2 regions of the Burkholderia lata genome follow, and region 1 is predicted to be linked to the other one. Evidence: riboswitches for the same ligand, from Rfam matches in the RefSeq annotation. Region 1 holds a riboswitch; the other holds the start of a gene.
The links. Region 1 has a riboswitch for thiamine pyrophosphate ahead of thiC (phosphomethylpyrimidine synthase ThiC). Riboswitches for the same ligand answer to the same signal wherever they lie in the genome.
Positions count from the first base shown of each region.

Region 2: it holds a riboswitch for thiamine pyrophosphate, as region 1 does, so the genes downstream of both, BCEP18194_RS07635 (FAD-dependent oxidoreductase) here and thiC (phosphomethylpyrimidine synthase ThiC) in region 1, are expected to answer to the same signal.

Region 1 covers NC_007510.1:1,283,161-1,287,574, reverse strand. The annotation lists gene BCEP18194_RS11795 (helix-turn-helix domain-containing protein) at 1-140, shown strand, start outside; gene BCEP18194_RS11790 (molybdopterin-dependent oxidoreductase) at 217-1,005, opposite strand; gene BCEP18194_RS11785 (cytochrome b/b6 domain-containing protein) at 1,035-1,667, opposite strand; gene BCEP18194_RS11780 (pentapeptide MXKDX repeat protein) at 1,760-2,035, opposite strand; TPP riboswitch at 2,305-2,421, shown strand; gene thiC (phosphomethylpyrimidine synthase ThiC) at 2,546-4,414, shown strand, end outside.
Region 2 covers NC_007510.1:374,928-379,341, forward strand. The annotation lists gene BCEP18194_RS07625 (SDR family NAD(P)-dependent oxidoreductase) at 1-440, opposite strand, end outside; gene BCEP18194_RS07630 (ABC transporter ATP-binding protein/permease) at 437-2,206, opposite strand; TPP riboswitch at 2,476-2,599, shown strand; gene BCEP18194_RS07635 (FAD-dependent oxidoreductase) at 2,825-3,961, shown strand; gene thiS (sulfur carrier protein ThiS) at 3,994-4,191, shown strand; gene BCEP18194_RS07645 (thiazole synthase) at 4,230-4,414, shown strand, end outside.

The DNA of each region.
Region 1 (4,414 bases):
CGAAACAGCTGGGTGTCACGCAGCCGCGCGTCTCCGACCTGATGCGCGGCAAGATCAACCTGTTCGGGCTCGACGCGCTGGTGAACATGGCGGCGGCCGTCGGCCTGCGCGTCGACCTCCAGGTGCGCGACTCCGCGTGACGCGTCACGTGCGACGCCCGCGATGCCCGATGCATCGCGGCACGCGCACGCGCCGCCACCGCACGCCGCGCATCGCTCACGATCCGCCGAACCAGTTGTACCCCTGGTCGACCCAGTAGCCGCCCGGGAACGTATCGGTCACGAAGATCTCCATGATGTGCTTCGGATTCTTGTAGCCGAGCTTGGTCGGCATCCGCAGCTTCATCGGGAAGCCGAATTCCGGCGGCAACCGATGGCCGTCGTACTCGAACGCGAGCAGCGTCTGCGGATGCAGCGCGGTCGGCATGTCGATGCTCTCGTAGTAATCGTCCGCGCATTTGAAGCCGACGTACTTCGCCCGCGTATCGGCGCCGGCGCGTGCGAGAAACGCGCCGAACGGCGTGCCGCCCCAGCGGCCGATCGCGCTCCACCCTTCCACGCAGATATGCCGCGTGATCTGCTCCGCGTGCGGCAGCGCATACAGTTCGTCGAGCGTCCACACGCGCTTGCCCGTCACGCGGCCGGACAGCACGAGCCGGTACGTCGACGCATCGACGTGCGGCACGTCGTCGATCCCGTAGTACGCGTTGAACGGGAACGGTCGCGTAATGTCGGCTTCGGTGTAGGTCGGCGCGAGCCGCTCACCACTGAACAGCCAGGCCTGCACGCGGTCGTTCATGCGCGACACCTTCTCGAGGAACGTGTTGACCGATGCATCGTCCTTCAGCGTGCAACCGGTCAGCATCGTCAGGCCGCCGAGCGTCAGCACGCGCCGGTTGAACAGCCGCCTCGACGGCATCTCGAGCTCGCGGCGCACGTCGAGTTCGAGCGACTTCCGGTCGAGCGTCCAGCGCGAACCGTCGCGCTTGTTTTCGGATTCCGACATGATGATTTCCTTCACCCGAAGTTGACGGGTCAGCGCCCGCGCAGCATCGCGAGCAGCGAGCGCGGCACCAGCAGCGCCATCGCGACGTGAACGACAATGAATGCGACGAGCATCGACATCGCCCAGAAATGCACGACACGCGCGTTGTCGTAACCGCCGAACAATTCGCGCAGCAGTGGGAATTGCACGGATTTCCAGATCGTGAGTCCCGACAGCACCAGCACGACGAGATCGACGATCGCGGTCAGGTACGCAGCACGCTGCACCGCGTTGTAGACGCTCAGGTCGGCGTGCGACAGCCGCCCGCCCAGCGCGGCACGGACGTCGCGCCAGATCGACGCCGGCGTGACGGGCAGCATCTTGCGCGCAAGGCGCCCCGTTGCGATCGACATCGTCAGGTAGAACAACCCGTTGAAGACGAGCAACCACATCGCCGCGAAATGCCATTGCAGCGCGCCGCCGAGCCAGCCGCCGATCGTGATGCCATGCGGAAACGTGAACGGCGGATAGATCGGCGACGCGTCGTAGATGCGCCAGCCGGACAGCACCATCAGGATCGCCGCGAGCGCGTTGAGCCAGTGGCTCGCGCGCACCCACAGCGGATGGATCGGGCGCGCGGGCGGCGTGGCGGCCGCGCGGCCGGTGGCGGGAACGGTTTGCATGATGAAGACTCCCGGAATGAGTCGACGGGACGGGACGAAATGCGGGCGGCCGCCGTGCGACGCACGCGCCGGCCGCGCCGCGTCCGCCTCCGTCAGTTCGACGGCGCCATCTTGTCGCCCGACGGCTTGCCCATCTCGTCGTGCGACATCGCGTCCTTCTTCATCGCGTCTTTCTTCATCGCATGCTTCTTCATGCCGTCCTTCTTCATCGCGTCATGGCCCATTGCATCCTTGGCCATCGCGTCGTGACCCATCGCGTCCTTCGACATCGACGAGCCCGGCTGCGACATCGCGTCGTTCTGCGCATACGCGCCCGTGGCGATCGTGGCGAAGGCGGCGACGCAAGCGGCAATCAGTACTTTTTTCATGACATCTCTCCAAAACATGGGTTTAAGGAGCCGAATAGACGGACGACGTCGCGGGAAATGACAGCCGCTGCGAAAATTTTTTTTGAAGTTGCGCGAAAGCGCGTCATGTTGCACCGCTTCGCCACTGCCGGCCAAGCCGGGAGGCCATGCGGCGGCGACGCGCGCTGCCATTTCGACGGGCCATCGTAATGCCCGCCATGCTGCGGCCGCACCGGGGCAGCCGATCCTCTCCCGGTTGAAACCGCCGCCAAGCCAGTGTATCGTGTGCCCTGCTAACGCGGGGGTCCTGCAATGCGTTCGGTCAAACAACCGGCATTGCGGGTGAGAAATACCCTTTGAACCTGATCTGGATAATGCCAGCGCAGGGAAGCGTACGGATTTCGCCGCCATCCTTCTGACGAAATCCGCCGCCTCACCAAGCCTCGTCTCCTGCTTAGCTCGAGCCCCACATACGTCAAGGGCTCCGGGCAAGCGCCGAAGCGCCTGTCCGGCGCTCACACAGGAGATTGCATGAACGCCAATCCGAAGTTTCTGTCCGCCGACGCTCATGTCGATGCCGCGGCCGTCGCCCCGCTGCCGAATTCCCGCAAGGTTTATGTAACCGGCTCCCAGCCCGACATCCGCGTGCCGATGCGTGAAATCACGCAGGCCGACACGCCGACCGGCTTCGGCGGCGAAAAGAATCCGCCGATCTACGTGTACGACACGTCGGGCCCCTACACCGATCCGGAAGCGAAGATCGACATCCGCGCAGGCCTGGCCGCGCTGCGTCAGGGCTGGATCGACGCACGCGGCGACACCGAAGTGCTCGGCGGCCTGTCGAGCGAGTACGGCCTCGAGCGCGCGGCCGACCCGGCCACCGCCGACCTGCGGTTCCCGGGCCTGCACCGCAACCCGCGCCGCGCCCAGGCCGGCAAGAACGTCTCGCAGATGCACTACGCGCGCCAGGGCATCATCACGCCGGAAATGGAATACATCGCGATCCGCGAGAACCAGCGCCGCGCCGAGTACCTCGAGAGCCTGAAGGCCAGCGGCCCGAACGGCGCGAAGCTCGCCGCGATGATGGGCCGCCAGCACCCGGGCCAGGCGTTCGGCGCAGCGGCTTTCGGCGCGAACGCGCCGGCCGAGATCACGCCGGAATTCGTGCGCTCGGAAGTGGCGTGCGGCCGCGCGATCATCCCCGCGAACATCAACCACCCGGAATCCGAGCCGATGATCATCGGCCGCAACTTCCTCGTGAAGATCAACGCGAACATCGGCAACTCGGCCGTCACGTCGTCGATCGGCGAGGAAGTCGACAAGATGACGTGGGCGATCCGCTGGGGCGGCGACACGGTGATGGACCTGTCGACCGGCAAGCACATCCATGAAACGCGCGAGTGGATCATCCGCAACAGCCCGGTGCCGATCGGCACGGTGCCGATCTACCAGGCGCTGGAAAAGGTCAACGGCAAGGCCGAGGATCTCACCTGGGAAATCTTCCGCGACACGCTGATCGAACAGGCCGAGCAAGGCGTCGACTATTTCACGATCCACGCGGGCGTGCGCCTGCAGTACGTGCCGCTCACCGCGAACCGGATGACCGGCATCGTGTCGCGCGGCGGCTCGATCATGGCGAAGTGGTGCCTCGCGCATCACAAGGAAAGCTTCCTGTACGAACACTTCGAAGAGATCTGCGAGATCATGAAGGCGTACGACGTGAGCTTCTCGCTCGGCGACGGCCTGCGCCCCGGATCGATCTACGACGCGAACGACGAAGCGCAGCTCGGCGAGCTGAAGACGCTCGGCGAACTCACGCAGATCGCGTGGAAGCACGACGTGCAGGTGATGATCGAAGGCCCCGGCCACGTGCCGATGCAGCTGATCAAGGAGAACATGGATCTCCAGCTCGACTGGTGCAAGGAAGCGCCGTTCTACACGCTCGGGCCGCTGACCACCGACATCGCACCGGGCTACGACCACATCACGTCCGGCATCGGCGCCGCGATGATCGGCTGGTTCGGCACCGCGATGCTGTGCTACGTGACGCCGAAGGAACACCTCGGCCTGCCAAACAAGGACGACGTGAAGGAAGGCATCATCACGTACAAGCTCGCCGCGCACGCCGCCGACCTCGCGAAGGGTCACCCGGGCGCGCAGGTGCGCGACAACGCGCTGTCGAAGGCGCGCTTCGAGTTCCGCTGGGAAGACCAGTTCAACATCGGTCTCGATCCGGACAAGGCGCGCGAATTCCACGACGAAACGCTGCCGAAGGATTCGGCGAAGGTCGCGCACTTCTGCTCGATGTGCGGCCCGCACTTCTGCTCGATGAAGATCACGCAGGACGTGCGCGAGTTCGCGGCGCAGCAGGGCGTGTCGGAAACCGAAGCGCTGAAGAAG
Region 2 (4,414 bases), 910 kb from region 1:
GCGACGATCCGCGGCGCAGCCGACGCTTCGAGCAGCGGCCGCGCGCGGCCCGCGAGTGCGGAGAACGCACCGGGCATCGCCGCGAAGGCGGACGCGAGCGCGTCCGCGGAAAGACCGGAAAAGGATTGCCGCGCGGCGAAGCCGGCATTGGCGACGAGCTGATCGAGCCCGCCAAAGTGCGCGACGGTTGCGTCGACGAGCGACGCGGCGACGCCCGGTTCACCGAGATCGCCGGTGAGCGTGACGCATTCCGCACCCGCCGCCGTGCAAGTGTGGGCGACTTCGGCGAGCCGGTCGCGCGCCGCTTCGTCCGCGCCGCGCGCATGCAGCGCCAACGCGATGCCGGGTGCCGCGAGCCGCCGCGCGAGCGCCGCGCCGATCCCGGAACCCGCGCCGGTGATCAGCGCGATCCGTGCGATGTGCGCGGCGCGTGCGCTCAAGCCGCGACCTTGTCGCTGTCGTTCACGCGCTCGACGTTGATCGTGCCGACGTGGAACGCGGCCAGTGACTCGCGGTGCGCGATGCTGACGATCGCGGCCTTCGGCAGCCGTTCGGCGAACAGGTGATACAGGCGTGCTTCGTTGTCGGCGTCGAGCGCGCTGGTCGCTTCGTCGAGGAACAGGAAGTCGGGCTTGTGCAGCAGCACGCGCGCACCGGCCAGGCGCTGCTGTTCGCCCGGCGACAGCACGCGGGTCCAGTGCGCGGTCTCGTCGAGGCGGTCGACGTAATCCTCGAGGCGGCATGCACGCAGCGCGTCGCGGCAGGCATCGTCGCTGAACGTATCGGGTGTCGCCGGATAGGTGAGCGCGGCCTTCAGCGTGCCGATCGGCAGATAGCTCGTCTGCGGCACGAACATCATCCGCGCGCCGACCGGCGCATCGATCGCACCGTCGCCGAATGGCCACAGGCCCGCGAGCGCGCGCATGAACGTGCTCTTGCCGGAACCCGACTTGCCGATCACGAGCCAGCGCGAGCCGGGCTCGATCGTGACGCTGCCGATGTTCGCGAGCGCGTTGCCGTTCGGCAGCGCGAGCTTGAGCGACGACGTCGACAGCTTCGCGTCGTCGACGTAGTGCAGGTTGATGCCGCCGTGCTCGGTCGCGGGCGACAGGCTTTCCTTCAGGTGCGACGTGCCCATCACGCGCTTGAATTCGCGCAGACGGTTGACGGTGGCGCGCCATTCGACGAGGGTCGAGTAACTGTTGATGAACCACGAGAACGAATCGCTGACGGTGCCGAACGCGGACGAGATCTGCATCAGCACGCCGAACGAGAACGCGCCCGCGAAATAGCGCGGCGCGGCGACGACGAGCGGGAAGATGATCGCGATCTGCCCGTAGAAGCTCAGCACGAACGTGAGCCGCTTCGTGTACTTCATCACGCGCCACCAGTTGTCGCGGATGCGCGCGAAGAGGTTCTGCGCGTTGCCGGTCTCGGTCTTCTCGCCGTCGTAGAACGCGATCTGCTCGGCGTTCTCGCGCACGCGGATCAGCCCGAAGCGGAAGTCGGCCTCGACGCGCTGCTGCTGGTAGTTGATCGACACGAGCGGATGGCCGACCTTCTGGATGATCAGCGAGCCGATCACCGCGTACAGCGCGGCCGCCCACACCATGTAGCCGGGGATCGCGATCGGCGTCGCGCCGAGCGAAACCGTCAGCGCGCCGGCGAGCGACCACAGGATCGTGATGAACGACACGAGCGTGACGACCGTCGACAGCAGGTCGAGCGATAGCGCGAGCGTGGTCGTCGCGAACGACTGGAGGTCGTCGGTGATCCGCTGGTCGGGGTTGTCGGCGAGGCGGTCACGCTCGATCCGGTAGAACGCGCGATCGCCGAGCCACTGGCCGAGAAAGCGGTCGGTGAGCCACTGGCGCCAGCGGAAGCCGAGCATCTGCCGCAGGTAGCGGCCGTACACGGCGAGGATGATGAAGGCGAACGCGAGCGCGGAGAACTGCATCAGCAGGTTCGGGAAGTCGTGGACGTCCTTCGATTGCAGCGCGTTGTAGAACTCCGCGTTCCACTTGTTCAGCCGGACGTTGATCCAGACGACGCAGAGGTTGATCGCGATGATCGTGACCAGCAGCCCCCATGCGATTTTCCATTCGGACGATACCCAGTAGGGCTTGATGAGGCTCCATGCGGATACCGGACGCTCGTCCTGCGGCGCGTCGGAGGCGGAGCGGACGGGATCGATCGATTGGGTCATGTGCTTCCTGATGAGTAGCCGGCGTGCGGGCCGGGCGAAGCCGGGCGCGCGCCGCGATACGGCATGCCGGGACGCGGCGCCGACTGACGGCGGGCGTCCGGATGGTCGCCCGCGCGTCTTAAACGGCACTTAAGGCCGGCGGTGACGCGGCAACCGGCCGCTCGCGCGGCCGGCCTGCGGGCATTGTGCCAGAGCGGCGCGGCACGACGGCGAATTTGCCGCAAGGGGGACAGTTTGCGGCGCTTTCCGCTTTTATGGTCTAATGGCCGACGACGAAACAGGGGTGCTTCGTGGCGCGGCCGGCGGATGTTCCGGGCAGCGCGATGAGGCTGAGAAAAACCCTTTGCACCCGATCCGGGTAATACCGGCGAGGGAAGTTTCTGAACCCGCCGGGCCGCGCTGGCTGCCATCCCACATGGTCAGCGCCCTTGTTCCGCCCGGCCGGCCTTTGCTGCCGGTTTCGTCCTTTTGGGTACGCGCATTGCGCGTTACGGAAGGAATGATGACCGCACAATCTTCAGTCTTTTGCATGGTTCCTGGCCCGATGTCGCGTGCATTCGCATGCGGCGGCGCGTACACGTCGACGCTCGTCGTGCGTGCTTGCGCGAAGGGGGCACGATGAACGCCCGGGATTCCCGACCTGATTTCGCCGTGCTCGGCGGCGGCCTCGTCGGCCGCCTCATCGCCTGGCGGCTCGCGGGCGACGGGCATCGCGTCGCGCTTTACGAGCGCGGCGGCCCGGACGGCGAGCAGTCGGCCGCGTGGATCGCGGCCGCGATGCTCGCGCCGCTCGCGGAAGCGGCGAGCGCGGAGCTGCTGATCACCGAGCTGGGTGCCGCGTCGCTCGCGCGCTGGCCGCAATGGCTCGCGGAACTGCCCGAACCCGTCTTCTTCCAGCATCACGGCACGCTCGTCGTCTGGCACCACGCGGACCGCGCGGAGGCGCCGCTGTTCGAGCGGCGCGTGCGCGCGAACGCGCCGGCCGACCTGTTCGACCGCGGTTTCGTGACGCTTGCCGGCGCGCAGGTCGACGCGGCCGAGCCGGTGCTCGCGGGCCGCTTCGCGCGCGGCCTGCTGCTGCCGAACGAAGGCCAGCTCGACAATCGCCAGGCGCTGCGCGCGCTCGCGGCGGGCCTCGTCGAGCGCGGCGTCGACCTGCACTGGCACGTCACGATCGACGAGGCGAACCTGCCCGCCGCGCATTTCACGATCGATTGCCGCGGGCTCGGCGCGAAACCCGCGCTGCCCGCGTTGCGCGGCATCCGCGGCGAAGTCGCGCGCGTGCACGCGCCCGGCATCGGGCTTACCCGGCCCGTGCGGCTGCTGCATCCGCGCTACCCGCTGTACATCGCGCCGAAGCAGGACGATCTCTATGTGATCGGCGCGACCGAGGTGGAGGGCGAGGACATGTCGCCCGTCAGCGTGCGCTCCGCGCTCGAGCTGCTGAGTGCGGCGTTCTCCGTGCATCCGGCGTTCGGCGAGGCGCGCATCCTCGAACTCAATGCGCAGTGCCGGCCGACGCTGCCCGATCATCGCCCGGCGGTAATCTGGGACGGCGCGTCGACGCTCGCCGTCAACGGCCTGTACCGGCACGGCTTCATGATCGCGCCGGAAGTCGCGCACGCGGCGGTCGCGGTCGCCGAAGCCGCACTCGGCGGCGCGTTCGGCGATGCCGACGCGTTCGCCGCGTGGCGCGACGCCGAGCGCTGGCCGACGCTCCTTCATCACCGCAACGACGCGCGCCAGCCGGCCTGACGCGTGCTGCCGACCGAATTCGACGAAGCCTCATGGATATCCAGATCAACCAACAGAACCTGACGTTGCCCGACGGCGCAACGGTGGCCGACGCGCTCGCCGCGTACGGCGCGCGTCCGCCGTACGCGGTCGCGCTGAACGGCAACTTCGTCGCGCGCACGCAGCACGCGGCGCGCGCACTCGCGGCGGGCGACAAGCTCGACGTCGTGCACCCGGTCGCGGGCGGCTGAGCGCCGCCGGTTCGTCCCCGCTCTTTCAGGAAAACGACATGACGTCCCTCACCTCCGCCGACGCGTTGACGCTGTACGGCGAAACCTTCGCAAGCCGCGTGCTGATCGGCACGTCGCGCTATCCGTCGCTGCAGTCGCTGTCCGATTCGATCGCCGCGTCGCGGCCGGGGATGGTGACGGTCGCGCTGCGCCGCCAGATGACGGGCGGCACGGCCGAAGCCGG